Regions from separate parts of the Streptomyces sp. SM18 genome, predicted to be linked through region 1. Evidence: riboswitches for the same ligand, from Rfam matches in the RefSeq annotation. Region 1 holds a riboswitch; each other region holds the start of a gene.
The links. Region 1 has a riboswitch for cyclic di-AMP ahead of B9S64_RS17650 (M23 family metallopeptidase). Riboswitches for the same ligand answer to the same signal wherever they lie in the genome.
Positions count from the first base shown of each region.

Region 2: it holds a riboswitch for cyclic di-AMP, as region 1 does, so the genes downstream of both, B9S64_RS30085 (M23 family metallopeptidase) here and B9S64_RS17650 (M23 family metallopeptidase) in region 1, are expected to answer to the same signal.
Region 3: it holds a riboswitch for cyclic di-AMP, as region 1 does, so the genes downstream of both, B9S64_RS26000 (transglycosylase SLT domain-containing protein) here and B9S64_RS17650 (M23 family metallopeptidase) in region 1, are expected to answer to the same signal.
Region 4: it holds a riboswitch for cyclic di-AMP, as region 1 does, so the genes downstream of both, B9S64_RS20435 (C40 family peptidase) here and B9S64_RS17650 (M23 family metallopeptidase) in region 1, are expected to answer to the same signal.

Region 1 is NZ_CP029342.1:3,909,856-3,917,182, forward strand. Features, by position in the region: tRNA gene B9S64_RS17635 (tRNA-Met) at 1-71, shown strand, start outside; gene B9S64_RS17640 (MerR family transcriptional regulator) at 278-1,024, shown strand; gene B9S64_RS17645 (PP2C family protein-serine/threonine phosphatase) at 1,067-2,290, shown strand; cyclic di-AMP (ydaO/yuaA leader) riboswitch at 2,551-2,704, shown strand; gene B9S64_RS17650 (M23 family metallopeptidase) at 2,716-3,759, shown strand; gene B9S64_RS17655 (aldo/keto reductase) at 4,045-4,989, shown strand; gene B9S64_RS17660 (PrsW family intramembrane metalloprotease) at 5,061-6,551, opposite strand; gene trmB (tRNA (guanosine(46)-N7)-methyltransferase TrmB) at 6,611-7,327, opposite strand, start outside.
Region 2 is NZ_CP029342.1:6,778,001-6,785,327, reverse strand. Features, by position in the region: gene B9S64_RS30105 (STM4013/SEN3800 family hydrolase) at 1-703, shown strand, start outside; gene B9S64_RS30100 (STM4012 family radical SAM protein) at 700-2,046, shown strand; gene B9S64_RS30095 (STM4011 family radical SAM protein) at 2,181-3,098, shown strand; gene B9S64_RS30090 (SGNH/GDSL hydrolase family protein) at 3,125-3,952, opposite strand; gene B9S64_RS30085 (M23 family metallopeptidase) at 4,140-5,105, opposite strand; cyclic di-AMP (ydaO/yuaA leader) riboswitch at 5,110-5,268, opposite strand; gene B9S64_RS30080 (tyrosine-protein phosphatase) at 5,670-6,479, shown strand; gene B9S64_RS34655 (DUF6126 family protein) at 6,722-6,895, opposite strand; gene B9S64_RS30075 (helix-turn-helix domain-containing protein) at 7,002-7,327, opposite strand, start outside.
Region 3 is NZ_CP029342.1:5,803,437-5,810,763, reverse strand. Features, by position in the region: gene B9S64_RS26020 (ATP-binding protein) at 1-1,460, opposite strand, end outside; gene B9S64_RS26015 (MBL fold metallo-hydrolase) at 1,542-2,537, opposite strand; gene B9S64_RS26010 (SIS domain-containing protein) at 2,946-3,833, shown strand; gene B9S64_RS26005 (hypothetical protein) at 4,090-4,668, opposite strand; gene B9S64_RS26000 (transglycosylase SLT domain-containing protein) at 4,926-5,765, opposite strand; cyclic di-AMP (ydaO/yuaA leader) riboswitch at 5,770-5,955, opposite strand; gene B9S64_RS25995 (hypothetical protein) at 6,312-6,548, shown strand; partial or broken gene B9S64_RS25990 (pyruvate carboxylase) at 6,880-7,327, shown strand, end outside.
Region 4 is NZ_CP029342.1:4,483,978-4,491,304, forward strand. Features, by position in the region: gene B9S64_RS20430 (TnsA-like heteromeric transposase endonuclease subunit) at 1-41, opposite strand, end outside; gene B9S64_RS20435 (C40 family peptidase) at 257-1,438, opposite strand; cyclic di-AMP (ydaO/yuaA leader) riboswitch at 1,437-1,597, opposite strand; gene pcrA (DNA helicase PcrA) at 1,854-4,292, shown strand; gene B9S64_RS20445 (M23 family metallopeptidase) at 4,382-6,151, opposite strand; gene B9S64_RS20450 (cobalamin B12-binding domain-containing protein) at 6,770-7,183, shown strand.

The DNA.
Region 1 (7,327 bases):
GGGGTGGAGCAGCTCGGTAGCTCGCTGGGCTCATAACCCAGAGGTCGCAGGTTCAAATCCTGTCCCCGCTACTGAAGACGGTGGCCCGGATCCTTCCAAGGATCCGGGCCACCGTCGTATGCCCCCGTATGCCGCTTGTCCGGCCTCGTCCAGGCCTTCCCACCGGGCCCCACCGCGAGTGCACCGCCGTCCCCGGCCGGTCCTCCGCCGGTCCTCCTCCCGCCCGCCGCCGGAACGCCTTGACCTTGACGCGACGTAAAGATCTAGCGTCTCCGGCATGGAGTGGTCCATCCAGGAAATCGCCCGCCGCGCGGGCACCACGAGCCGCACGCTCCGGCACTACGGCGACATCGGGCTTCTGGCGCCCAGCCGGACCGGTGCCAACGGCTACCGCTACTACGACCAGGCCGCCCTCGTCCGGTTGCAGCGGATTCTGCTGCTGCGGGAGCTGGGCCTCTCGCTGTCCGCCGTCAAGGACGTACTGGAGGGCCAGCGGGACACCTCCGCGGCCCTGCGGGCGCACCTGGGCCTGCTGGAGCGGGAGCGGGAGCGGATCGGGCGGCAGATCGCCTCGGTACGGACCACCCTTCACCGGACCGAGAAGGGGCAGGAACTCATGGCCGAGGACATGTTCGACGGCTTCGATCACACCGTCTACGAGGAGGAGGTCACCGATCGCTGGGGGCGGGAGGCCTACGAGAAGGGCGACCGGTGGTGGCGCGGGCTGGGACCGGAGGAGCGTACGGCCTTCCTGGCCGAGCACGACACCCTCGCCCGGGACTACGGGCAGGCACGGGCCGGTGGTCTGGAGGCCGGCGGCGACGTGGTGCAGGACATCGCGCGACGGCACTGCGCGTGGCTCTCGACGACCGCGCCGGCCACCCGTTCGTACGTGATCGGGCTCGGCGCCATGTATGTCGCCGATCCACGCTTCGCGAAGAACTACGATCGGTACGGGGACGGCACCGCCGCCCTCATACGGGATGCACTGACGATCTACGCGCGGCACCGGCTCTCCGACTGACCTCCGGAGGGCGGCGCCCCGGCGCGCTCCCCCTTCCGGCCCATGCCGAGCCGCCGCGCGCGGCGCGGCTCCGGGCGGTGCGGGCGGGGCGCGGTACCGTCCGCAGCCGTGGGCGGACCGGGCAGGAGTACACAGGTGGGGAAGCGGGACGGACAGCGCGGCGGGCTCATGGAGGGCTCCCGGACGCGGCGGTTCGTGTGGGCGCTGCCCGCCCTGATGATCGTGGCCGGCGCGGCGGTCGACCTGACGACCTCGCCCAACTTCTCCGCCATCCCGCTCTTCGCCGCGGCGCCGCTGATCGCCGCTCCCTTCTTCTCGCTGGCCAGCACCGTCCGTACGGCGGGGGCCGCCTTCCTCGTCGTCCTGGCCATCCGGGCCGCGCACGGCACGCTCGGCCACGTCGTGCCGCTCACCGAACTGCTCACCCTGGTCACCGTCTCCGCGCTCGCCCTCGTCATCAACAGCGTCGTGCGGCACAGCAACGAGCAGTTGGCCTCGGCCCGGGTCATCGCGGAGACGGCGATGCGGGCGGTGCTGCCCACACCGGACGACCGGATCGGCGGCCTGATGGTCGCGGCCCGCTACGAGGCGGCGCAGGCCGACGAGTTCGTCGGCGGCGACCTCTTCGCCATCGTGGACACACCGCACGGGGTGCGGCTGGTCGTCGGGGACGTGCGGGGCAAGGGGCTGGAGGCCGTGGGGGCGGTGGCCGTGGTGATCGGGGCCTTCCGGGAGGCGGCCGAGCAGGAGTCCTCCCTGGAAGGGGTGGCGCAGCGGCTGGAACGGGCGCTGGCCCGTGAGGGGGTGCGGCGGGGCGGACTGGACTCCGTGGAGGGGTTCGTCACCGCCGTCCTCGCCGAGATCCCGGTCGGGTCGGACGTCCTGCGGATCGTCAACCGGGGGCACCCCGAGCCGATCCTGCTGCACGGCGGGGGAGAGCTCCAGGTGCTGGCACCGGCTGTGCCCGCGCTGCCGATCGGCATGGGCCTGGACATGTGGCCGGACCGGTCCGACGAGTGGCCGATGCCCGCCGGGGCGACGCTGCTCGTCTACACGGACGGCCTGTCGGAGGCGCGGAACGCGCGCGGTGTCTTCTACGACCCGGCGGGACGGCTGCGCGGCCGGACCTTCCCGGGGCCCGAGGAGTTGCTCTCCGCGCTGACCGACGACGTCCGGCTGCACACCGGGGGCCGGACGACGGACGACATGGCGCTGCTCGCCGTCGGACGGCCCGACACGGGCCGACAGGGCCCGCGGAGACCGTGAGCGTCGCGGGGCGGGACGGCGGATGAGCGGTCGCGACCGTCCGTGATCACGAGAACCCGCTCCGCATAACATTTGACGAACCGTCAGAAACTGACGACCGGGCACGAGGCGCTCCAGGCGCCCGCTTGACCCCGATTCCTGCTGATAAGTCCCGCCCGAAGTCGTGAACGATCAGTGGGAACGGCTTGGAATCGGACCCCGGTGTCTATTAACGTTCGATAACGCAGCGCGGTCGTCCCAGTCGTCGCAAGAGGCGGCACCGTGCGCGAGCGCCGAATTCCGCAAGGGAACCGGGGAACCACCTACATGGGGTGAATCGGACACCTGTGTCTCGTGAGAGACGTCAGGGGTCCGTAGGAGACCTTCCTGCTCCGAACCCGTCAGCTAACCCGGTAGGCGAGAAGGAAGGAAAGGAGTGCGCCCACGTGGCGTCGAATCAGCCTGCCCCCGAGACCTCGTCCCCCTTCAGGCCCGCGGCCTTCGGTGACGAGAACACGACGCGGGGAGAATGGAATCCCACCGAGGATTCCCTCCGGCCCGTTCGCGGCAGGCATCGCGTGGCCAAGCAGCGCGGTCTCGCCCGTAGCTCCACCGTCCTCGGTGTCGGCGTCATCGCGGCCGTCGGCGCGGGAGGCATGGCCACCGCGCAGGGCAAGCCGCCGGTCTCCATCTCCCTTCCCGATTCCGTCAAGGACAATCTTCCCGATCCCTCATCCCTTCCCGGTGTGGGCGCGTTCATGTCCGGCGGTTCCGACGCGGACGACACGACAGCCGTCACCGCGTCCGCCCCGCTGACCAGCGCCGGCATCACCGCCACGGAGGCCGAGCAGGGCGCCACCGACGCCGGTGAGGCGCTGCGCGCCCGCATCCTCCAGCAGGCCGAGCAGCAGCAGTCCGGTGCCGAGGCCGAGGCCAGGGCCGCGGAGGAGTCGGCGGCGGCCGAACAGGCCGCGAAGGAAGCCGCGAAGCAGCAGAGTGCGGCCGAGGCCAAGGCCGCGGCGGAGAAGAAGGCGGCGGAGGAAGCGGCGAAGGCGAAGGCGGAGGCCGAGCGCCTCGCCAAGCTGGCCGCCAGCTACTCCCTCCCCACCTCCTCGTACACGATCACCTCGACCTTCGGCCAGGCCGGATCGCTGTGGTCCTCCGGCCAGCACACCGGGCTCGACTTCGCCGCTCCCACCGGTACCCCGGTCAAGGCCGTGCACGGCGGGACGGTCAAGTCGGCCGGCTGGTCCGGTTCGTACGGCTACCGCACGGTGCTGGAGCTCGACGACGGCACCGAGATCTGGTACTGCCACCAGTCCTCGATGGACGTGACGGCGGGCCAGCGGGTCAACACCGGCGACACCATCGGCCGGGTCGGCGCCACGGGCAACGTGACGGGCCCTCACCTCCACCTGGAGGTCCACACCGCGGACGGCTCCGGCATCGACCCGATGAGCTGGCTCCGCAGCAAGGGCCTGACGGTCTGAGCCCCGACGCCGGTCCACCGGCGCGCGCCGCCCAGCCGCGACGGTGGACCGGCGTGCCGCGCCGTGCCGCGGCGGTCCAGCGGCGTACCCCGGGCACCCCTCCGGTGCTTCTGAAACCCCGGCAGCCCTGACGCTCACCCCCCGACGCCAGGGCTGCCGGTCCGCGCCGTCTCCGGTCCGGCCTTCCTGACACGGACGTCTGACACGGAAGGTCCGGCACAGACGTCTGACACGATCGGCGGTACGAGCGGAATAGTGACTTCCGCCGCCCTGTTGACCTCCGGCATGACGTCCTATCGCGCACTCGGCGCTTCGAGCCTCCAGGTCTTCCCGCTCGCCCTCGGCGGCAACGTCTTCGGCTGGACCGCCGACGAGGCCGCCTCCTTCGCCGTCCTCGACGCGTACACCGCGGCCGGCGGCAACTTCGTCGACACCGCCGACTCGTACTCCTCCTGGATCCCGGGCAACGAGGGCGGCGAGTCGGAGACCCTCATCGGCGCGTGGCTGAAGTCGCGCGGCCGCCGCGACGACGTGGTCGTCGCCACCAAGGTCGGGGGCCACCCCGCGTACAAGGGGCTCTCGCCCGACAACGTCAAGAAGGCGGCCGAGGCGTCGCTGCGGCGGCTCGGCACCGACCACATCGATCTCTACTACACGCACTTCGACGACGAGAGCGTCCCGGTCGAGGACATCGTCACCGCCCTCGACGAGCTGGTGAAGGCGGGACACGTCCGGGAGATCGCCGCTTCCAACATCAGCCCCGAGCGGCTGAAGGCCTCCCTGGACTTCTCCGAGCGCGAGGGCCTGGCCCGCTACGTGGCGCTCCAGCCGCACTACAACCTCGTCTCCCGCGACACCTACGAGGGCGCGCTGCTGGACACCGCGGCCGACGCCGGGCTCGCCGCCGTCCCGTACTTCGCCCTCGCCTCCGGCTTCCTGACCGGAAAGTACCGTCCGGGCACCGAGGTGGAGAGCGCGCGGGCGGGCAGCGCCGCCGCCCACCTGGAGACGGAGCGCGGGCGCGCGGTCCTCGCGGCGCTCGACGCGGTGGCGCGGGAGCAGGAGGCCGAGATCGCCACCGTCGCACTGGCCTGGCTCGCCGCCCGCCCCACGGTCGTCGCCCCGATCGCCTCCGCCCGCACGGTCGGGCAGCTGCCCGCGCTGCTGGCGGTCGCGAACCTGCGGCTGACGGACGACCAGATGACCCGGCTGACCGAGGCCTCCGCCTGAGACAGCCGGCCCGGAACGGGCCCGCGTCATCAACGCGGGCCCGCCCCGGCACCCGCCACGCGGTACGGCCCTCAGCCGGGCCGTGTACCGGTGGCGTCCGGGGCCGGGCCGTCCGGGTGCAGATACGGGTTGTGGCCGCCGTAGTGCCGGTGCGGCGCGGGGACGGGCCCGCCGGGCCGCACCGGCGCGGTGTGGCCGTACGGGAACTGCCGGGGCAGGTGCGGGGGTACGGGCGGTGGCGCCGGCGGTCCGGGGCGGCGGATCCGGCCCGTCACCTGGGCCGCGTACGTCAGGGCGGGGCCCGCGACGTCCCGGCGCTGCCACAGGTGGTGCAGCAACTCCCGTTCCCGCGCGGCGAAGTCCCCTTCCGCCCCGCCGTGGCGGGCCCGGCGGCGCAACACGGCCAGCGAGGTCGCGAACGACTCGTACTCGGCGACGGCACGTGCCGCCCAGGCGCCCCGGGCCGGGTCAGGGTGGCCGTTCCAGCGCCGGGCCACGTCACGGGCGGCGCTCCGGGCCCGCATGGACGCCAGGGCGAGCGGTTCCGCCGGAGTCAGCCAGCCGGCCGCCGCGTACACCGGGAGTTCGGCGGCGAGCGTACGCAGCTCGCGCTGCCGGGACCAGATCGCCAGCCAGGTCACCAGGACGAAGCACGGCACCATGAACGCCCCGTACACCGCGTAGAAGCCGAGGCCGCCGAGCGCCGACGCGCCGTTCCACGCGGCGTGCATGCCCATGGCGAGGACCAGGCCGAGCAGCGGGAGCAGGACCCGGCGCACCCGGTGGCGCCGCCCGCCGAGCGCGGCGAGACCGAAACCGATGCCGGTGAGCACCGTGAACAGCGGGTGGGCGAACGGGGACATCACGGCACGGACGAAGAACGTCCCGGCGGTCGCCGACGCGAGGCCCGTCGTCCCCAACTGCTGGTCCTCGCCGAAGGCGTTGCCCAGGTAGAGGATGTTCTCGGTGAAGGCGAAGCCGGTGGCGGTGAACCCGGCGACCACGACGCCGTGGACCAGGGAGCCGAACTCCCTCCCCCGGAACAGGAAGATCAGCAGGACGGCGGCGGCCTTCGCGCTCTCCTCGACGACCGGGGCGATCACCGTGGCCCCCAGAGTGTCGGCGCTCGCCGCGTCGGCGGTGGCCGTGGCTATCCAGCGGGTCGCGAAGGTGTTGGCGACGATCGCCACCAGCGCGGCGGCGCACGCGCCCCAGGCGAACGCGAACAGCAGGTTCCGCCAGGGGCCCGGATCGACCCGGTCGAGCCAGCGGAACGCCGCCATCAGCAGCGGCACCGGCAGCACGGCCAGGCCCAGCCCCACCAGGAAGCCCTCGGTGCCGGTCTGTTCGCGCACCAGGGCCAGGATCACCAGACCGCAGAGCGCGAGCGCGGTGACGACCGCGCCGGCCCGGAACGCCTTGCTGCGCCAGACCATGCCGAGGCCGCGGGGCCGGTAACGCCAGTGGCCCTGCCCGGGGACGGCGCCCAGGAACTCGTCGAGCCGCTGCTCCCCGAGGACCGGGACGGCCGGCTGCTGGTGTTGCGCGGACGCCTCGTACACCCGACGACCCTAGCGAGAGGGACCGACAACGGGCCACGGCGCGACGGCGGGAGCGGCGGTCAGTGGCCGGTCGGCGACGGTCCCGGTCCGTCCTCGACGCGGGTGAACAGCACGTCGTGGACGACATGCCCCTTGTCCAGTCCCTGCCCCTCGAAGCGGGTCAGCGGCCGGAACGCGGGACGCGGCGCGAAGCCGCCGTCCGGGCGGGTGTTCTCGAAGAGGGGGTGCGCGGTGAGGACGTCCAGCATCTGTTCCGCGTAGGGCTCCCAGTCCGTGGCGCAGTGGACCGTCGCGCCGGGCTTCAGCCGCCGCGCCACCAGGTCGAGGAACTCGGGCTGGATCAGCCGTCGCTTGTGGTGCCGGGTCTTGGGCCACGGGTCGGGGAAGTACACCCGGAGCCCGTCCAGCGCCGCGGGCTCCAGCATCTCGCGGAGCAGGATGATCGCGTCGCCGTTGGCCACCCGGACGTTGGTCACGCCCGCGCGCTCCGCGAGGGCGAGGAGGTTGCCCTGACCGGGGGTGTGCACGTCGACGGCGAGGATGCCGGTGGACGGGTCGTCGGCCGCCATCCGCGCGGTGGCCTCACCCATGCCGAAGCCGATCTCCAGGACCACCGGGAGACCGTCGAAGAGTGTGGGGAGGTCGAGGACGCGGCGGCCGTCGATGTCCAGGCCCCAGACGGGCCAGAGCCGCTGGAGGGCCTCCTCCTGCCCGGTGGTCACCCGGCTGCGGCGCGGCTGGAAGCTGCGGATGCGGCGCTCGTGGTGCGAGCCCGC
Region 2 (7,327 bases), 2.9 Mb from region 1:
TCACCTCCCCGGTGGCGTCTGGGAGAAGAGGCACGCTCCGGGCAGCTTCACCTACGCCTCGCACCAGGCGATGTTCGCGGGATTCCTGCCGACGCCGGCCTCTCCCGGGCCGCATCCGCGCCTGTTCGCGGCGCGTTTCGCGGGCAGCGAGTCCACGGCGGACGGCACCTTCGTCCACGAGACGCCCGATCTGCCCTCGGGCCTCGTCGGCGCCGGTTACCACACGGTGTGCATCGGCGGGGTCGGCTTCTTCAACCGCCGTCCCCCGCTCGGCTCGGTGCTGCCCGGCCTGTTCCAGGAGAGCCACTGGGAGCCGGAGTTCGGCGTCGCCTCCCCCACCTCCTTCGAGGCCCAGGTGGAGTGTGCCGAGCGGGTGGTGGCCGCTCTGCCACCGGAGCAGCGGCTGTTCCTCTTCGTCAACGTGTCGGCCCTGCATCAGCCCAACTGGTTCCATCTGCCCGGCGCCACCGCCGAGGCGGGCGACTCCAGGGCGACGCACGCCGCCGCCCTGGAGTACGTGGACCGGCACATCGGACGCCTCTTCGCCGCCGCGAGCAGCCGCCGCCGGTGTTTCGCGATCGTCTGCTCCGACCACGGCACGGCGTACGGGGACGGCGGCTACACCGGTCACCGGCTGGGGCACGAGGCCGTCTGGACCGTGCCGTACGCACACTTCTTCCTCGACCCGGGGGCATCTCGATGACCAGCACCACCCCGTACCGCGGTTACGTCTACGCCTATCCGCACAAGACGGCCTACCGCCCGCTCGCCGGGCACCCCGCCGGGCGCCCGCTCCTGAGCGAGCTGTGGGCCTCCGAGCCCAAGGACGCGCTCTCCCTCTACCTGCACATACCGTTCTGCGAGGTCCGCTGCGGCTTCTGCAACCTGTTCACCAGGATCGGCGCACCGGACGAGCTGACCACCCGCTATCTCGACGCCCTGGACCGGCAGGCCGCGGCCGTCCGGGACGCGCTGGGCGACGCGGAACCGGTGCGTTTCGCGGCCGCCGCGTTCGGTGGCGGCACGCCCACCTTCCTGACGGCGGGTGAGCTGGAGCGGCTCTGTGACATCGCGGAGAAGCGGATGGGCGCGGATCTGCGGTCGGTGCCCCTGTCGGTGGAGACCTCCCCGTCGACCGCCACGGCGGACCGGCTGGCGGTGCTCGCCGAGCGGGGCACGACCCGCGTCAGCATCGGTGTCCAGAGCTTCGTGGACGCCGAGGCACGGGCGGCCGTCCGTCCGCAGCACCGTGCGGAGGTGGAGGCCGCACTGGGCCGGATCCGCGACGCCCGCGTCCCCGTCCTCAACATCGACCTGATCTACGGCATCGACGGGCAGACGGAGGAGAGCTGGCGCTTCTCGCTGGACGCCGCCCTGGCCTGGCGCCCGGAGGAGCTCTACCTCTACCCCCTCTACGTCCGCCCGTTGACGGGTCTGGGCCGGCACCGGACCGACGGGGACGCCCCGGACTCGGCCTGGGACGAGCAGCGGCTGCGGTTGTACCGGGCAGGGCGCGACCATCTGCTCGCCCACGGCTACGAACAGGTGTCGATGCGCATGTTCCGTCTCAAGGAGGCCCCGCAGACCGGCCCCGACGACTACGCCTGCCAGACCGACGGCATGATCGGGCTCGGCTGCGGCGCGCGTTCGTACACCTCCTCGCTGCACTACTCCTTCGACTACGCGGTGGAGATGCGGGAGATCCGCGGCATCATCGACGACTTCACGGCCACCGAGGACTTCTCCCGGGCGGAGGTCGGCAGGTACGTCACCGGTGACGAGGCGCGCAGGCGCCACCTGTTGCAGTCGCTGCTCCAGGCCGAGGGACTGGAGCGGGCCGGGTACCGCGAGCGGTTCGGCACGGATCCGCACGCCGACTTCCCCGCCGAGCTGGACCGCTTCGCGGCCCGCGGCTGGCTGGACGGGTCCGCGGCACCGGGCCGGCTGCGGCTGTCACCCGAAGGTCTGGCGCACTCCGACGCGCTGGGCCCGGAGCTGTTCTCCCCCGCGGTACGGGCCGCGATGTCCGCGTACGAGGCGAAGTGAGCACCCCGATGAGCACCGACCCGCCCACCACCGGCACCCGCACGGGAAGCGGTCCGCCGGCCACCGGCACCAGCCCCGGCGCGACGGCCCCCGGCACCGGCCTCGGCCCGACCGTCTCCGGCGCCGCCGAGTGCATCGACCTGACCGTCCTGTACCGCGGTCCGCTGGCGTCCTGCGACTACGACTGCCCGTACTGTCCGTTCGCCAAGCGCCGGGACAGCGGTGAGCAACTGCGGGCGGACCGCGCCGCCCTGGAGCGCTTCACCGGCTGGGCCGGCGCGCAGACCGGCGACCGGCTCTCGGTGCTGTTCACCCCGTGGGGCGAGGGTCTCGTGCGGTCCTGGTACCGACGGGCGCTGGTCGAGCTGTCGCGGCTGCCGCACATCCGCCGGGTCGCCATCCAGACCAACCTGAGCTGCCGCACCGGATGGCTGGCCGACGCCGACCGGGACAAGGTCGCCCTGTGGTGCACCTACCACCCGGGCCAGACCCCGTACGAGCGGTTCCTGGGACGGTGCCGGGAGCTGTCGGAGCTGGGGGTGCGCTTCAGCGTCGGAGTGGTGGGCCTGGAGAGCCACCTGGAGGAGGCCCGACGGCTCCGGGCCGCGCTGCCGCCCGAGGTGTACCTCTGGGTCAACGCGGCCGAGGGCCACACCTACACGGACGCGGAGGCGGACCGATGGACCGCGCTGGACCCGCTGTTCCCCTACAGCAGGCATCCGCACACCTCGGCGGGACTGCCGTGCCGGACCGGTGAGTCGGTGATCTCGGTCGACGGTGACGGCACGGTGCGCCGCTGCCACTTCGTCCGGACCGAGCTCGGCAACCTCTACGACGGCGGCTACCGGAGCTCACTGGGCCCGCGCGGCTGCCCGCTCGCGGTGTGCGACTGCCACATCGGCTATGTGCACCTGGAATCCCTGCCGTTGTACGACGTGTTCGCCGGAGGGGTGCTGGAGCGCATACCCGCCCGCCCGGTGCGGGCACCCACTCCGGACGGGCCGGACGGCCGGGCGCCTCACCGGCGGCCGCTGCCTCTCGTCACCGGCTGAGGACCGGCTGAGGACCGGCTGAGGCCTCAAAGGGGCAGCAGGTCCGGCCGCTTGGCTTCGACGTGGTCTCCGGAGGACTCTCCGCGCAGCCTCCGGCCGATCCACGGCACCAGGTATTCACGCGCCCAGTGGATGTCGTCGCGCCGCACTTCCAGCGCCCCGCGGTGTGCCTGCGGCGGCCAGGCCTGGTCGGGATCGGCGGGCACCTCGATACCGAGGACCTGCGCGGCCCGCAGCGCCACCCGGGTGTGCCCCTCGGGCGAGAGGTGCAGCCGGTCGCCGTCCCAGGCCCGCCGGTCCTGTACGGAACGCAGGGACCACAGGTCCAGCACCGGGCAGTCGTAGCGGTCGGCGATGGCCCGGACGTGGGCGGTGTACGTGGCGATCTTGCCGCGCAGGTGCCGGAGGACCGGGACACCCCGGGTGTCGAAGCCGGTGGTGACCATGACCGTGCCGACCGAGCCCGCCAGGTCCGCGACCGCCCGCTCGAAGCGTTCGGCCACGTCGTCGGGGTCGGTGCCGGGCCGGATGATGTCGTTGCCGCCCGCGCAGAAGCTCACCAGATCCGGTGCCAGCTCCTTGGCGCGGGGGACCTGCTCCTCGACGATCTGGTCGAGGAGGCGTCCGCGTACGGCGAGATTGGCGTACCGGAAATGCCCGTGCGCTTCGCCCGCCGGGCCCGTCGCTCCCTCGGAGTCGGGGAGCTGGTCCGCGAGGAGGACCGCGAAACGGTCCGCCCAGCCGACGAACGTCCCGTCGGGGCCGGGATCGCCGACCCCCTCGGTGAAGCTGTCGCCTATCGCCGCGTACGACCCGATGCTGCCGTGCTGTCTGTTTCTCGAATCGTCTGCCACGAGCACATATCTTGCCCCGTTGAATGTGACCTACGCGACCGTAATAAAGGGTTGACGGGTGGTGAGAAAGACCACCCGGTCAGGTTTTGGTAAAGCTGGAATAAGCGGAGGGGCGGTACGCGACCGCGTACCGCCCCTCCGTTCCGGGCGAATCAGGAGGGAGAACCGCCGTGGCCGCCCGGCCGCGTCAGACGGAGACGCCGTGCGAACGCAGGTAGGCGATCGGGTCGACGTCCGAGCCGTAGCTCGGGCCGGTGCGGACCTCGAAGTGGAGGTGCGGACCGGTGGAGTTGCCGGTGGAGCCCGAGAGGCCGATCTGCTGACCGCCGGTCACGGTCTGGCCGGCCGAGACGCCGAGCGAGGACAGGTGGGCGTACTGGGAGTACATGCCGTCGCTGTGCTGGATGACGACCTCGTTGCCGTACGCACCGCTCCACCCGGCCGAGACCACGGTGCCCGGACCGATGGCCCGGACGCTGGTGCCCGAGGCGGCCTGGAAGTCGGAGCCCGTGTGGTAACCGCTGGACCAGCTGGCACCGGAGGCGTGGTACTGGGTGGTGACGTTGGCGGAGGCCACGGGGGTGGTCCAGCCGGAGCTGTCGCTCTCGGAGCTCTCGGAGGCGGACGCCGGCGCGGACGACTCGGCGGCCGTGTTCTGGGCCGGGACCGAAGTCTTCGGGGCGGCCTCCGTCTTCGGGGCGGCCTCGGACGCGGCGGACTTCGAGGGAGCGGCCTTCGAGGGAGCGGCTTCGGACGGAGCGGTCTGGGTGGCCGCGCCGGACGCCTTGGCGCCGAGGGTCAGCTTCATACCCGGGAAGATCAGGCTCGGGTTGTCGCCGACGACGTCCTTGTTGTCCTGGTACAGCTTCTGCCAGCCGCCCTTGAGCTTCTGGTCGGCCGCGATCTTCGACAGGTAGTCGCCGGAGACCACGGAGTAGGTCTTCGGGGCACTGGCCTTCTTGGCGGCCGGGGCGGTGGACGCACCGGCCGCGGTGGTCGCGGACCCGGCGGTCGGCGCTGACGGCTCCGCCGCGTGGGCGCCGGTGGCGCCGAACAGCGGAAGGGCCAGGACGGCGCCGCCGGCTCCCGCGGCGAGGACGCCACGGGCTATCGGACCGGACGTCGTACGGCGGTGCTTACCCTTTGCGGGCATGGGGATTTCCTCTCCGGCGCCTGCGAGGTGAGCTGTCGGGTTCGGACTGGAGATGCCCGGCCGCGTGGGACGCGACTTGACCCCGAGCCGTTCCGGATGACTCCGGTCGGCGACTTACCTGGTTCCCCCGCTCCTGCCACACGTGGGTCGGTGCGGATTCCGGGCGGCGGCAGGATTAGGCGTTCCGTCCGGATTGACGGTGACCGTAAGCGAGCCGGGAGGCCGGGAACAAGCCACCGGCCGTACCCCGGAATCCATCATTCAATTCCGTGCCGGAATTCCCGTCACACTCCGTGGATTACGGATCTTGGCTTTCCGCACGACGTACGGAAGCGCCGCCACGCTCTCCGCCACACACCGTCACGGATATGATCCCGCTCACCTGACCGCCACCATCCGCCAAGCAAATGGGGCATGTTATTTCAAATGCTCCAATACGGACACGGCCTCATCGTCGCCCCTCGCCGGGCGACCGAAACGATTGCCTGATGAACCCATGTCGTAGGGTCGCCAGCGTGCTCTCGTCGGCGAGCGGCGCCGACACCCGACACCCCAGGAGTGCTTGTGACGCAGCTGCCAGAGGTTCCGTCGACCGACACCGAGCTGACCGGTGTCCGCAACTTCCGTGACGTGGGCGGGCTCCCCACCCTGGACGGGCGCAGGGTGCGATTCGGGCGCCTCTACCGCAGCGGCCACCTGGCCCACGCCTCCGAGGCCGACACCGTGTTCCTGTCCGGCCTCGGCCTGCACACCGTCTTCGACTTCCGTAACGCGGCCGACCACAAGCTCGACGGATACGACGTGGAGCTGCCCGGCGTCCGGAATGTCAGCATCCCGCTCTCCGACCCGGCGGACGGCGCCGAGTTCTGGCGGCTGGTGCGCGACGGGAACATCGAGCAGCTGCGTTCGATCCTGGCGGGCGGCAAGGGGACGGAGCGCATGATCGCCTCCTACCGGTCGATCATCACCGACCGCACCGCCGAGCACAGCCGGGTGCTGCACGCGCTGGCCGAGGACAGTGTGCCCGCGCTGATGCACTGCGCCGCGGGGAAGGACCGTGCCGGACTCTCGATCGCGGTCGCACTGCTCGCCGTCGGCGTCGGGAAGGAGGCCATCGAGGCCGACTACCTCAAGTCCAACGACGCGCACCGCCGCTACAAGGTGCAGCGCAGCGACACCTCGGCGGCCGGCATGTCGGACGAGGTGATGGAACTGCTCAACCCGCTCTTTGGCGCGCGTGCCGAGTACCTCGCCGCGGCCTTCACCACGATCGAGGAGAGCTGGGGCAGCACGGACCGCTATCTGACCGAGGGGCTGCGCCTCGCCCCCGAAACCCGCGAGAAGCTGCGCGAGCACCTGGTCGAGGACGCCTGACATCTCACCCGGGCCCCAGCGCACGGGCCCCAGCGAACCGACCGCGGAGCACGGACCCCAAGGATCTCAGGCCCCTGAGGCCTCAGGGCATAGCAGGACACACCGGCCGGCCAGACGCGGGGCGTACGGCCGGCCGGCCTACGGAACGCACCGGCACCGCCCGAGCGACCGCCGCCCGCCCGGCGTTCCCACCGGACCGGCCGCCCCGGCTCCAGCGGGCCCCGGCGGCCCCGGCGGCCCCGTCAGCCTTCCCCGGCGACGGTGAACAGGATGTAGAGGAACGCGGCGATGACGTGTCCGGCCACCAGGTAGGCGAAGAGCCGGATGACGACGCCGCGCGGCATCCGCCGCTCCTGCGTCTCCTTCTTGTCCGGCCGGTACGGAGTCAGCGGGTCGTAGTTCTCGGAATCGGACATGACAGTCCTCTCTTCCGCCCGCACGGGCCGGAGGATGACGAAGGAGGATGGCGAAGGAGGTGGAGGGGAGCCCGGCGAGGAGTGCGCGGGGGCGGCGGGGGCGGCTTCAGAGCCGATGGATCCCGTTGCCCAGGCACAGCTCGGCGGCGGAGCTCTGCAGCAGCGTGTGGACGAAGAGCAGCTGGGCGCCGGACCGGTCGAGCGAGGCGATCCGGTGCGGGGTCAGCGAGTCGAAGTGCGCGCTGTCCCCGGGGCCGAGATCGTGCAGCGTCTCCCCCAGGGCGACCCTGAGGCGGCCTTCCAGGACGTACAGCCATTCCTCGCCCGGATGGACCCGCACGAGGTCGCCCTCCGTGCCGTACGGCACACGCACGCGCAGGGCTTGCATCGCGCGCCCCGACCCGCCCGCCTGCCGGTAGCGCCACCCGTCCG
Region 3 (7,327 bases), 1.9 Mb from region 1:
GAGGCACCGGCCCGTTCGGGCGTACGGAGGACCGCCTCCTCGGCCTCCTCCTCCGTCCGGGCGGGCCCGGCGGCCTCGGGGGGCGCCGTCAGGCGGGCCCTGCGGCGGCGGCTGGGCAGCGCGGGGGCGGCGGCCGGGCCGGCGGAGGAGCCGGTGGTGGCTGTCGGGGCGGTGACGGCCGGGGCGGTGACGGCCGGAGCGGCGGTTCCGCCCGGTCCGGCGGTCCCGCCCGTGCCACCGGCCTCGTCCGCACCAGTGGCCCCGCCCGCACGCCTCACGTCCGAGCCCCTGTCTCCGTCGCCTTCGCCGTCGCCGCCCTCAGGCGTGTGCCCGTCGTCGCTCCGGACCGCGCCGCCGCCTCGGGCCTCGCCGCCCACCGTGCCCCCGTCCCGGCCGGGCGGGCGGGCGTGCACCGGGGACGGGGCGAGCACGGACAGGGTGCGGTCGTCGTCCATCACGGTCAGCAGATGGGCCGGGACCCGCAGCATCGCCCGCATGCCCCCGTACGGCGACGGTTCGATGTGGCACGTGAAGCCGTAGCGCGCCACCAGCCGTCCCACCACGGCGAAGCCGGTCTGCGGCGGGTCGCCCAGCTCGGTCAGCAGCACCTCGGAGGGGCCCGACAGCAGGGCTCGGGCCCGCTTCAGCGCGTCGTCGTCCATGCCGATCCCGGCGTCGTCGACCAGCACCAGCGCACCGCGGCCCGCGGTCTGCTGGACCGTCACCGGCACCTCGGTGTCCGGATGCGAGTACGCCGTGGCGTTGGCCATCAGCTCGGCGAGCGCGATCGCCAGGGGTTCGGCCGCGCGGGCGACCAGGGCCAGCCGCTCCTGGCGCAGGTGGTTGGCGACCCTGATCCGCTCGTACCCGCCGACGCGGGACTGGGCGCCCAGCACGATCTCGACGAGGGGGGAGTTCTGCCGGGCGAGCCCCGGCCAGGCGTCGCAGAGCACCGCGGTGGCCTGGGTGCGGCGCAGCGCCAGTTCGTTACGGAAGTCGAGCTGGAGGATGCGCGGGTCGTCGTACTCGTGCTGGAGTTCGTGCAGCAGGTGCTGGGACTGGTTGAGGAGTGACTGGATCTGGGCCGAGGTGCCGCGCATGGCCGATCTGGCCGCGGCGTCGACCCGGCCGCGTTCTTCGAGGATCGCCGTGCGGGCGGCCTGGACGGCGTCGCTCAGCAGGCGCGCGGCGTCGCCCTCGATGTCGCCCGCCTCCCGCAGCCCGGGGACGGGCGCGGACGGGTGGGACAGGGCGGTGGCCGCGGCGGGGATCCGCTTCCGGGCGAGCTGGCGTATCTCCTCGGTCAGGGCGAGGGTGCGGGCCTCGGCCGCCCGCGCCTGGCGGTCGGCGAGTTCGGCGCGCGCCGAGGCCGCGTAGGCGTCCCGTCCGGCCTGGTAGGCCCGTACGCCGTACCAGACGGACACGGCGACGGCGACGAGAGTCACGATCCAGGGGAACACGGCGTCACCGCGTCTTCGTCGTCGGGCGGGGTGCGCGCGCCCCGAGGGTGCCGGGGGTCCGGGTTCCTCTCCGGCGGGCCGTCACTCGGGGCCGCCACCGGTCACGGTGAGCTCCGTCGCGTGTGCGACGGCCGCCACCTCGGACATCACCTGGAGGACGCCGGGCAGGTCGGTGCCGTCGAGGTCGCGGTACTCGCTCCCGATGGTCACCACCAGCCGTTCGGGCAGTCCGAGCGCCGGGTAGCGGCCCTCGGCGATCACCCTGCGGGCGGCCTCGGTCGCGGGAACCCCGGCCGCGTGGAGGGCGTGGGCGCGTTCGCGTACGTAGGAGAGGTAGCCGATGTGTTCACGCACCCCGGCCCGGTCGAGTACCGGTCCGTGGCCGGGCACGATCACCTCGGCGCCGGTGGCGAGGACCTGCTCGCACGCGCCGATCACGTTGCTCAGGGGGCCGGCCCAGTGCACCGGGTGGTCCCCCGGCCGGTCCTCGGTGGAGGAGAAGATGACGTCGCCGCTGAACACCGTGCGCTGGGCGGGCAGATGGACCATGAGGTCGCCGGTGGTGTGCGCGGGCGGCAGAGCCGTGATCTCGACCGCGTAGTCGCCCACGGTCAGTTCGAGCTCTCCCGTGAAGTACGTCGTGGGCCGTACCGGTTCGGTGGCCGACCAGTCGAAGGCGCCGAAGTGGCGGCCGAGGTAGGCGCCGAGCGGGGTGGCCGGGTCGCTCCCGGTCACCAGGGCGTGCTGCTGCTGCGGAGTCGGGTCGTAGTGGATGTGCTCCCGGGCCTCCCGGGTCGCGATGATCTCCGCGTCCGGGAGCACGCCGGCGCCCCAGAAGTGGTCGCCGTTGGCATGGGTGACGACGACCCGGTCGACGCTCACCCCTTCGGGCAGCCGCTTCCGGCTCTCGGCGAGGAACTGGCCGGCGAGCACCGGGTCGTACGGGGTGTCGATCCAGAGCGCCCCACGCGGTGAGACGAGCAGACCGCAGTTGGCCAGCCCCCAGCCGCGTTGCGGAGGCAGCCAGGCGTACAAGCCCGTGCCGAGGTCAACGACGTCCCCACCCGTGATCGACATGCGCCGATTATGACGACCCCGAACCGTCCGCACGTTCGAACTCGGCCAACCCGCATCACAGATGACGCGAAATCGCCGCCCCTGCGGCTTGAACCGCCTCCGCGGGGCGGGCGTACGAGCCGTGCGCGACCGGTCCCGCCCGGACGATTTACCCCAGGATGACCTGGATTGCGGGGAATGCGGACGGGGAATCGGCGGCCGGGGGCGACAGATACCCGCTCGGCGGCAACGGAATCAGATCGAGCCGACCACCGAGGAGACATGACCGAAAATCGACCCTGCTCTCACCGCCCCCTCCTGCACCTCATGCTTGTTCTTGCTCAATTGACCGCTGTAGCATGCAGATTTGAACATCATGTGACTCGTTCATCCATGGGTGCGGCAGCAGCGGAAGCGGAGTGCAGAGACATGTCCCACGTCGAGACCGAGACAGCCGATCAGCCGGCGTGCTGGCGCCGCGCCGCGGAGGTGGCCGCCGAGCGGGCGGACGCCCTGCCCGCCGCCGGTGAGCGCGTGGCCGTGGTCGGCTGCGGCACGTCGTACTACATGGCCCAGGCCTACGCGGCGCTCCGCGAGGAGTCCGGCCAGGGCGAGTCGGACGCGTTCGCCGCCTCGGAGTTCCCCACCGGCCGGGCGTACGACCGTGTGGTCGCGCTCACCCGCTCGGGGACGACGACCGAGGTGCTCGAACTGCTGGCCCGGCTGCGTGGCGGTACGCGCACGGTCGTGGTGACCGCCGACCCCGCGACGCCCGTGCGGGAGGCCGCGGACGACCTGGTGGTGCTCGACTTCGCCGACGAACGGTCCGTCGTGCAGACGCGGTTCGCGACCAGCGCCCTCACCCTGTTCCGCGCGCATCTCGGACTGCACACGGACGCGGTCGTGCGGGACGCGGAGACCGCGCTGGCCGAGCCCCTGCCCGAAGGCCTGCTGGAGTGCACCCAGTTCAGCTTCCTGGGACGCGGCTGGACGGTCGGGCTGGCCAACGAGGCGGCGCTGAAGATGAAGGAGGCGTCCCTGTCCTGGACGGAGTCGTATCCGGCCATGGAGTACCGCCACGGCCCCATCAGCATCGCCACGGCCGGGACGGCGACGTGGATGCTCGGCGCGGCGCCGGACGGGCTGGCGGAGCAGGTGCGGGCGACGGGGGCCCGCTGGGTGGAGAGCGGCCTGGACCCGCTGGCCGAGCTGGTCAGGATCCAGCGGCTCGCGATCGCCCGCGCGGTGGCCCGCGGCCTCGACCCTGACCTGCCGAGGCACCTGACCCGCTCGGTGGTCCTGGACGCCGACGCCTGAGCGGTCGCGCACCGGCGCTCGCGCACCTGTGGGCGGCGGCGCGGTTCGGGCCGGGTGAGCGGGCTCGGTGTCCCGGCTCGAACCATCCGGCCCGACGTCCGGGCCCGGTGTGCGGGTGAGCAGGACCCGCACGGGCACACGGGAGAGCGCGGCCGGGCGCCGGAGTGCCGGGCGGCGGACGCCGAGGGCCGCCGCCCGCCGCTCTCACGGCGCGGCGGCCCGGCCCCCGTACGCGGAGACGAGGACCCGGACCGGGTCAGTCCTCCTCGAAGTAGGCGTCCAGCGCCGCGTCGAGCTCCGCCGTCCACTCCTTGAGCCTGCCCCTGGCCTCCGCCTCGACCTCGGCGTTGAACCACCGGCGGCTCGACAGGTGCACCGTCACGGTGAACCGGCGGCCGAAGCGCGAGGTCTTGACCTCGACGGCGCCGATCTCCGACCAGTCGAACTCCGCCTCCTGGTCGTCCAGCCGGAAGCGGACTCCCTCACGGTTCACCCGGATGGACCCGCGCCGGTCGCTGACCTCGAAGACAGGACCGTCCTCGGCCGGCTCCCGGTCCGGGCCCTGATCCTGGTCCTGGACCGGGAGCGCGTCGGTCTCCTCCGCGTCCGGGGAGGCCGCCGCCTCGCCCGCACCGGTGCCGGCCGCTGACGCGTCGCCGGGGGCCTCCTCCGCGGGCCCGTCGGACGCCTCGGGCTGCTCCCCCGGGCCCTTCGGCGCCTTCCTCGCCCCCTCACCGGCCGAGACCGGGACAGGGGCCGTCAGGCCGGGGATGAACGCCGGGTCGGTTCCCGCGGCGAACTCGGACTTGTTGGGTGACTCTATGCGCTGCTCCACGGCGGGCAGTATGGACGACGAACCTGTACGTGACCAGTCGCCCCGCTGCCCGTCCGGCCGCCACCGCGTGACCGTACGCCCCTGCGGGCCGCCCCCGGAGGCACCCCCGCCCGGTCGCGACCACGGGACGCGACGGCCCGGTGGTGCGTGTCTCCGGCGCGGAGGTCCCCATGGCACAAAACGGCCGCCGGGCGGCGCCGGTTCCGGAGAACCCGCGCCGCCCGGCGGCCGTGTGCCCACCCTCGGGCGGTGACGACTCAGTACGCCCCGAAGACGTTGTCGATCGAGCCGTAGCGGTCGGCGGCGTAGTTGCACGCGGCCGTGATGTTGGCGACCGGGTCGTAGCTGTCCATCGACGTACCGGGCACGTGGTAGGCCTGGAAGGTCGGGTCGATGACCTGGAGCAGGCCCTTCGACGGGACGCCGTTGATCGCGTTGATGTCCCAGTTGTTGATGGCCAGCGGGTTGCCGGAGGACTCACGCATGATGTTGCGGTGGATGCCCTCGTAGGTGCCGGGGATGCCGTGCTCGGCCATGACCGCCAGCGACTCCTTGATCCAGCCGTCCAGGTCGTTGGTGTACGCGACCGGAGCGGCCTCGACCGCGGCGACGGGGGTGCCCTGCGCGACGACCTCGTTGCCGGCGCTCTCCGTGCGGACCGCGGAATCCGAGGCCTCGGACGCGGAGGTGTCCGCCGCCTTGTTCTCGGTCCCGGCGGCCTTGTTCGCCGCGGACGCGACGGTGAGCTTCAGGCCCGGGTGAATGAGGTCGGGATTACCGCCGACGACCTTTCGGTTGTCCTTGTACAGCTGCTCCCAGCCACCGCTCACGGAATGGTCGCGGGCGATCTTGGCAAGGGAATCACCCAAGATCACGGAATACGTGGTGGTCTCCGAGTCCTTTCCGGAGATCGTCTTGCCGGACACCGGGGCCGAGACCGCCGCCTTTTCGGCCGCGGCCGGCTGGGCCGGGGCGGCGAAGGCACCGGTGGCGCCGATCACGGGAAGGGCGAGAGCGGCTCCACCCGTGGTCACGGCTATGACACCGCGAGTGAGTGAACTGCGCTTGGAACGACGGTGATTGGCCATTGCGGGCATGCTGAATTCCTCTCCGTCGCCTACGAAGTGAGCTGTCGGGTTCGAGCTGGAGATGCCCGGCCGCAGATGACTGCGGCTTCACCCCGAGCCGCTCCGGATACCGGATCGGCACTTACCTGGGTCCCCCGCTCCTGCCGTACGAGATGTGGTCGGGTTCCCGGACGGCGGCAGGATTCGGCGTTCCATCCGGAGTGAGGGTGACCGTAGGCGAGAAATGCCGAAAGGAACAAGCCCGAAATTCGTGATCACAATTCATCCGCATGATCAATTCACAGGAATTCGTGTAACCGGGCGCACACGGCCGCGCCAACTTCTCCGGCACAGAAGGGAACCGCGACCCCCTCCCGGACGTCCGCGTCGCGCCAGGGTGACCCTGGTCACTGCGTCCGATACGGGCGATTTGCACACCCCGAGCCACAGCGCGACCCGGAACGGCGTCACCCATCCAATAACACAACGAATAACACTTAAATGATTAAAACGGGCATACGGTTCACTGATGGCTGTACAGGCATAGAGCGGTCGCGTTGGTGGAACCGGTCCCGCATGACCGAGAGCCAGAGCCCCCACCTCAACCAGCCGCGGATCACCGTTCTGCCCGTCGAGCCGGGTGATCCGCCGTTCCGTCTCGTGGAGATCGACGGAGAGATCACCGGGGTCGCGTTCGGGATGACGGATGTGGTGGTCCTCGCCACGGCCGCCGGGATCCGGATCGACGACCTGGACGACCCGGCCTCGGTCCGGTGGGTGGGCGGCGGCAAGCTCACCTGGAAGCTGCACTGAGGGGCGGCACGACACCGGGGCACGGGACGGGCGCCGGAGCACCCGGGCGCGGGACGGGCGGCTGGCGGGCGTACAGCCCGCCTGAGGACGCCCCCACTCCCCCCCTCCCCGGTCCTCCGCCACCCGCCGGCGGACGTGACGCAGGCCATCGTCTCGCACCGGCGATCTCCGGGAAGGACTCCGGTACGGTGTCGAACGCTCCGGGCCCGAAGAACACCGCCCGGACGCCATCGCCACCACGTGACCACCGCGGATGCCGAGCCACGCATCCCGTGCGACGTCGCCGCCCGTCCTGTTGACCGCGCGCCTGTGACACGAGCTGGGGAGTCCGATGTTCGAGAAGGTATTGGTCGCCAACCGGGGAGAGATCGCGATCCGCGCGTTCCGCGCGGCGTTCGAGCTCGGGATCTCCACCGTCGCCGTGTACCCGTACGAGGACCGCAACTCCCTGCACCGGGCCAAGGCCGACGAGGCGTACCAGATCGGCGACCCCGGACACCCCGTGCGGGCCTACCTCTCGGTGGACGAGGTGATCAGGGCGGCCCGGAAGGCGGGCGCCGACGCCGTCTACCCGGGATACGGCTTCATGTCGGAGAACCCGGACCTCGCGGCCGCCTGCTCCGAGGCCGGGATCACGTTCGTCGGGCCGCCCGCGGCCGTGCTGAACCTGACCGGCAACAAGTCCCGCGCGGTCGCGGCCGCGCGCGAGGCGGGCGTGCCGGTGCTCAGGTCCTCCCAGCCGTCCGAGGACGTCGACACGCTCGTCGCGGCCTCCGCCG
Region 4 (7,327 bases), 570 kb from region 1:
CCATCCGCCTGCCGATAGCGCACCTCAACAGGAACCGCCATGACCACCGCCCGGTGTACGAAGCCAGCGGGGTATTGATCACAGCCCCGGCCGAGGCTTCCCAACACGGCCCACCGGCCATGCGGCGACAAGCGGGTACAGAATCCAACACCACCCGTGAGAGTGGACTTCTCATCGCCCTGTCCCATCGGACAAGCCACGGACAGAACGATGAGAAACGGTCAACTCAAATGCGGCCCTACAACCGTGCTCCGGGTCACGCCGGGCGCACGCTCCCGTAGATGGGCATGTAGTAGATCGACTCCTCGCGGACGTTCGCTCCCGGCTTCGGCGCGTGGATCATCATCCCGTCGCCCTTATAGATGCCCACGTGGCTGATGTCGTCGTAGAAGAAGACCAGGTCACCCGGTTGCAGGTCCGCCGTGGCGACCCGGGTTCCGACCTTGACCTGGTCCCACGTGGTGCGGGGCAGGGTGACCCCCGCCTCCTTCCACGCGGCCTGGGTGAGCCCGGAGCAGTCGTACGAGGAGGGGCCCGTCGCCCCCCAGACGTACGGCTTGCCGATCTGGGCGCGGGCGAACGCCAGGACCTTCTCGGCCTTCGACGCGTAGCCGGCGTCCGAGCCGGTGCCGCCGGTCCCGGTCCCCGTGCCCGTACCGGAGCCGGTGCCCGAGCCGGTGCCCTGGCCGGCGGCCGCCTCCTTGGCGGCGCGGTCGGCCTCGGCCTTCGCGGCGGCCTGCTGGCGGGCCAGTTCCTCGGCCTTCCGCTTCGCCTCCGCCTCCTTCTTCCGCTCCAGCTCCGCGAGGCGTGCCTTCTCCTCGGCGGTCAGCTTCGACAGCAGGGAGCGCGCCTCGGACAGCTTCTCCTGGACCTCCTGCTTGCTGGTGCGCAGTTCCGCCTGGGACTCGGTGAGCGTCTGGAGGCTCTTCGTCGCCTCGACCCGCTTGGCGGCCGCCTCGCGCTGCTGGGTACGGAAGTCGGCGACCGCCTTCTGCTGCCGGCTGGTCATCCGGCTCATCAACTGGTCCTGGTCGAAGTACGACTGCGGGTCGTCCGCCAGGAAGAAGGTGGCCGTGGGGGCGATCGAGCCCCCGCGGTACTGCGCCGTCGCGTAGCGGCCCAGCTCACGCCGCGTCTCGTTGAGCTTGTCGGCACGCTCGGCGGCGGCCTTGAGCAGGGCGTCCACCTCGTCGCGCTGCTTCGCGGAGGCGGACTTGGCCTCGTTGTACTTCTGCGTCGCGGTGCCCGCCTGCCGGAACAGGCCGTCGACCTTCTTCTGCACTTCCTCGATGGTGGGTGCCGGTTTCGCGGGGGCGGCCGTCGCGGTCTGCGTGGAGAGCAGGGTCACGGAGGCGAGCGCGGCCGTGGTGAGGCCGACGGCGGGGGTGGTGGCGCGCAGGCGGGTGCGCGGTTTGCGATGCGATGCCAAGGCCGGCATCTCCTTCCGTGGACCGCCTACCGGGTTAGCTGTCGGGTTCGGGCGGAACGGAAGGCTGCCCTACGGTCCCATGGGGCCGGACCGATTCACCCCGGTGCTGCGTGTGGGTCCCCGGTTCCGGTCTCCCGCGAGGGAGGACGGATTCGGCGGAGGCGCCCGCGTGGCGTGGTTCGCCTCAGAGGGGGAACGGGTCACCTGACCGAGCACGCTAGCCAACCGTGGTGTCCCTGTGAAGGTTGATGTTCGATATGCCCGATACGTTTTCGTGACCTTTCCCGTACGGCGGTCGCCGGCCCTGTTCGCGGCCCCGGAATCGTACGGTCCGCATGCTGGTCGTCGCCGTGGGTGACCGGTTGGGGTCATCCTGCCGATGCCGCTCCGTAGTGTCGGTGGGTCGGCCTAGACTCGTGAGGCGATGAGCAGCCTCTTTGACGACAGTTTCCTGGCCGGCCTCCAGCAGGCGGACGACGGCCCCCCGCCGCCTCCCGAGGAGCAGGCACCCGAAGCGGTGCCGGAGGGCCTCTTCGGCGATGTCTTCGACACCCCTCCGCCGCCGCGCGAGACGCACTACCGCGACGGCGCCCCGCGGCCCGTCATCGACTCCGCCGCCCTGCTGGACGGGCTGAACACCGAGCAGCGCGCCGCCGTCGTGCACGCCGGTTCCCCCCTGCTCATCGTGGCCGGTGCCGGCTCCGGGAAGACCCGGGTGCTGACCCACCGGATCGCCCACCTGCTGGCCGAGCGAGGGGTGCATCCGGGGCAGATCCTCGCGATCACCTTCACCAACAAGGCCGCCGGCGAGATGAAGGAGCGCGTCGAGGAGCTCGTCGGCCCGCGCGCCAACGCCATGTGGGTCATGACGTTCCACAGCGCCTGCGTGCGGATCCTGCGCCGCGAGTCCAAGCTCCTCGGCTTCACCTCGTCGTTCTCCATCTACGACGCGGCCGACTCCAAGCGCCTGATGGCCCTGGTCTGCCGCGACCTGGACCTCGACCCGAAGCGCTACCCGCCGAAGTCGTTCACCGCGAAGGTCTCCAACCTCAAGAACGAGCTGATCGACGAGGAGACGTTCGCCGGGCAGGCGTCGGACGGTTTCGAGAAGACGCTGGCCCAGGCGTACGCGCTCTACCAGGCACGGCTGCGCGAGGCCAACGCCCTCGACTTCGACGACATCATCATGACGACGGTGCACCTGCTCCAGGCGTTCCCCGATGTCGCCGAGCACTACCGCCGCCGCTTCCGGCACGTCCTGGTCGACGAGTACCAGGACACCAACCACGCCCAGTACACCCTGGTGCGCGAGCTGGTCGGCCCGTCCGGAGAGGCCGACGCCCCCGGTGAGCTGTGTGTCGTCGGTGACGCGGACCAGTCGATCTACGCCTTCCGGGGCGCGACGATCCGCAACATCCTCCAGTTCGAGGAGGACTACCCGGACGCCACGACGATCATGCTGGAGCAGAACTACCGCTCCACGCAGACGATCCTGTCCGCGGCCAACGCCGTCATCGAGCGCAACGAGAGCCGCCGCCCCAAGAACCTCTGGACGAAGGCCGGCGCCGGCACCCGGATCACCGGGTACGTGGCCGACACCGAGCACGACGAGGCGCAGTTCGTCGCCGAGGAGATCGACCGGCTGACGGACGCCGGGGAGGCGAAGGCCGGCGACGTCGCGGTCTTCTACCGGACGAACGCCCAGTCCCGTGTCTTCGAAGAGATCTTCATCCGGGTCGGCCTGCCGTACAAGGTCGTCGGCGGCGTCCGCTTCTACGAGCGCAAGGAGGTCAGGGACGTCCTGGCCTATCTGCGGGTCCTCGCCAACCCCGAGGACACCGTCCCGCTGCGCCGCATTCTCAACGTGCCCAAGCGCGGCATCGGGGACCGGGCCGAGGCGATGATCGACGCCCTGTCGATGCGCGAGAAGATCTCCTTCCCGCAGGCGCTGCGCCGCGTGGACGAGGCGTACGGCATGGCGGCCCGCTCGGCCAACGCCGTGAAGCGGTTCAACACGCTGATGGAGGAGCTCCGCACGATCGTGGAGTCGGGCGCCGGCCCCGCGGTCGTCCTGGAGGCCGTCCTGGAGCGCACGGGCTATCTCGCCGAACTCCAGACGTCCACCGACCCGCAGGACGAGACCCGCGTCGAGAACCTTCAGGAACTCGCCGCCGTGGCCCTGGAGTTCGAGCAGGACCGGGCCGAGGAGGAGGGCTCGGGCACGCTCGCGGAGTTCCTGGAGAAGGTCGCGCTCGTCGCCGACTCCGACCAGATCCCCGACGAGGACGCGGACGGGACCGGAGTCATCACGCTGATGACGCTGCACACCGCGAAGGGCCTGGAGTTCCCCGTGGTCTTCCTGACCGGCATGGAGGACGGCGTCTTCCCGCACATGCGCGCGCTGGGCCAGGTCAAGGAGCTGGAGGAGGAGCGCCGGCTCGCCTACGTCGGCATCACGCGCGCCCGCGAGCGGCTGTACCTGACGCGGGCGGCGATGCGGAGCGCCTGGGGCCAGCCCTCGTACAACCCGCCGTCCCGGTTCCTGGAGGAGATCCCGGACCAGCACCTGGAGTGGAAGCGCAAGGGCCCGATGGCGGCCCCGGCGGGACCCACCTCGGGCATCACCTCGTCGCTGTCCTCGTCCCGCTCGAAGTCCGGCCCGTCCGGGTTCGCGACCCGGCGCGCGTCGGAGAAGCCGGTCGTCACCCTGGTGGCGGGGGACCGGGTCACGCACGACCAGTTCGGGCTGGGCACCGTGACGGCGGTCGAGGGCTTCGGTGACCAGGCCAAGGCCACGGTCGACTTCGGTGACGAGCGGCCGAAGAAGCTGCTCCTGCGGTACGCGCCGGTCGAGAAGCTCTGACGGGCTAAGGGCGGGGGCACCGGCGGACCGCCGGTGCCCCCGCCCTTCCGTTCGCGCGATGCCTCAGTCGGGGGTGACTTCGCGGTGCCTCAGTTGGGGTTGACGCCGTGGCTGCGGAGCCAGGGCGTCGGGTCGATCGCCGCGCCGCCACCGGGGCGTACCTCGAAGTGGAGGTGCGGGCCGGTGGAGTTGCCGGAGCTTCCGGAGTAGGCGATGACGTCGCCCGCCTTGACCGAACCGGCCCGGATCTTGGTGGTGCTGAGGTGGCAGTACCAGGTCTCCGTGCCGTCGGCCGCGGTGACGATCGCCATGTTCCCGTAGGCGCTGTTGTACTGGGTGCGCACGGTGCCGTCGGTCGCCGCCATCACGGGGGTGCCGTACGAGACGGGGAAGTCGATGCCGGTGTGGACGGACATCCAGTTCACGCCCGCCTGGCCGTACGACGCGCTGAGCCCGTGCTGCTTCACCGGGAGCATGAACTTGGGGCGCAGCGCCTCACGGCGGGCGGCCTCCTCCTCCCGCTTCTTCTTCTCCGCGGCCTGACGCTCCTTCAGGTCGATGCGCTCCTGGGTGCGGCTGGCGCGGTCCGCGAAGTTCTCGGCGTCGGCACTGAGGTTGGCGAGCTGTGTGTCGAGCTTGTTGTTGGCGACGGCCGGCTTGACGGTGTCGGCGGCCGCCATGGACGTGGTGTCGTCCTTCTTCTCGTCCGCGTCCGTCACGCCGCTCACGGAGGCGGCGGCGATACCCGCGACGCTCATCACACAGGCGGAGGGCACGGCGACGGTGAGCAGGGCGGAACGCTTCGCGGGGGTCCGGCGCCGTCCGCGGCCGCCCCCGCGCTGGACCGAACGCCCCACCGGGGCCGAGGGGGAGGGGACACGGGCCGCGGGTACCTCGATGACCTCGGCCAGCTCGGTGACCGCGTCGTGGATACCGGCGGGCTCCCCGGCCGACTCCCCGGCGGACTCGTGCTCGCCCCGCGCGTTCGTGAACGGCCCGTCCGTGAACGGTTCGTCCGTGAACGACTCGTGTCCGGTCATGGACGAGGGGTCGGCGGGGGAGGGGCCGGCGGAGGAGGCCGAAGTCTGCGGTCCGGTGGCCTCGCGGGCGTAGTCGTGGGTGCTGAACTCGGCCGTTTCGTACGGCTGGTGGGAGTCGCCCCGGTGTTCGTACGACGGATACGACGTCTGTTCGGTGGCGTATGGCGCGGTCTCGGGCGTGTCGCCGGTGTTCCAGGCGGTGGCGTCCCAGGCCCCGGTGTCGGCCGGCGCGTACGCGGAGGAGTCGAAGGCGTCCGCGGCGAAGGCCGGTGCCGTGTACGTGCCCGTGGCGTACGCCGTGTCCGCGAACGTGGCGGTGGGGAAGGCGCCGGTGTCCCCGCTGCCCCACGGGTCGGCGGGGGCGGTGTTCCAGCCGCTGGTGTCCCACTGGCCCGTCGCGTCGGGGGTGGCCGTCTGGGTGGGGAGGCCCACGTCGGGCATCCAGATGGCGGTGGTGTCGTAGCTCTGCTGGGGCTGCGGGTGGCCTTGGGCGGCGTAACTCTCGTACGGGGCGGCCTGCTGGTGGGCCCCGGTGTCCCACTGGCCGCTGTCCCACTGGCCGGAGTGGTGCGTGCCGGTGTCGTACTGGCCGGTGGGGTGCGGCTGTTGCCCCGATCCCGTGGTGTCGCCGTAGCCGCCGTACGGGGTGTCCGGTGTGCCGTACGCGGCGCTGAAGCCGCTGCCGTACGTCGTGCTGTGACTGTCGTCGTGGCTGTCGCCGTGGCCCGGGAGCGTTCCGAAGAGCGGATCGGTGGTGTAGCTGCCGGTGGTGCCGCTGTCGTATCCGGCATACCCGGCGTGGGGGTGCTGGTCGTTCACCAACTTCTCTCTCGCCTCGGCAGCAGGACCTGTGCTGGGGTCCGGTGGGGGGATCCCAGGGGGAGCAGTGGCCGCGACTGTACCCGGCGGTATGCGACGACGACAATCTTCCACAGGGTTCAGCCGCTCAGGAAACGGGCAATCGGCCGCCTTTTGGTGGACGGGATGCGGAGGCTTGGCCCTACGTTCGATGTTTGTTCTATTCCTGGGCCTGGGGCCGGATGCCCGGGGTGCGCCGGGGCACGGTGCGGCGTCCGGGGATGCCGGGTTCACGCGGGGATGCCGGGGTTCACGCGGGGCTGCCGGGGTTCAGGGGTGGCTGAAGTGGCGGTTCTGGCGGACCCGGCGGATCCGGGGGTCGCACCACCGTGCCGTGCGGCTGACGGCGCGGTGGTACGACGAACTCGTGCGGCCTCCCTGCACCGGTCCGGTGCGGCACGTGTGCGGCAGGTATCGGCAGGTGTGCCGCGGGATGCGGAGAGCGACGCGTGGCGAACAGGTCCCTGTGTGATTTCCCCCTCCCCGCCCACCGCGAAACGGCACCGTGCGGGATGCTGTGGATAACGTTCGTTCACATCCCCGGCCCGTCAGGCACGGGAGACGCATGTGGAGGCATTGATGGGTGTGACCGGTCCGATCCGTGTGGTGGTGGCCAAGCCAGGCCTCGACGGCCATGACCGCGGGGCGAAGGTGATCGCGCGGGCGCTGCGGGACGCGGGTATGGAGGTCATCTATACCGGCCTCCACCAGACCCCCGAACAGATCGTGGACACCGCGATCCAGGAGGACGCCGACGCGATCGGCCTCTCGATCCTCTCGGGCGCGCACAACACGCTGTTCGCCAAGGTCATCGAGCTGCTGAAGGAGCGCGACGCGGAGGACATCAAGGTCTTCGGCGGCGGCATCATCCCCGAGGCGGACATCCCCCCGCTGAAGGCGGTGGGCGTCGCGGAGATCTTCACGCCCGGCGCGACGACGGCCTCGATCGTCGACTGGGTGAACGCCCACGTCCGTCAGCCGGCGGGCGCCTGAGACGCCCGGCCGCCCGGTTGGCCGACGGCCCCCTCTGCCACGGGGCGCTCCTGGCCGACGCATGCCCGCAGCCCGCGCCCGCGCCCGCGTCGTCGTACACGGGGCGTTGCGTTGTGTCGCGCTGTGTTGCGCTGTGTCGCGGGC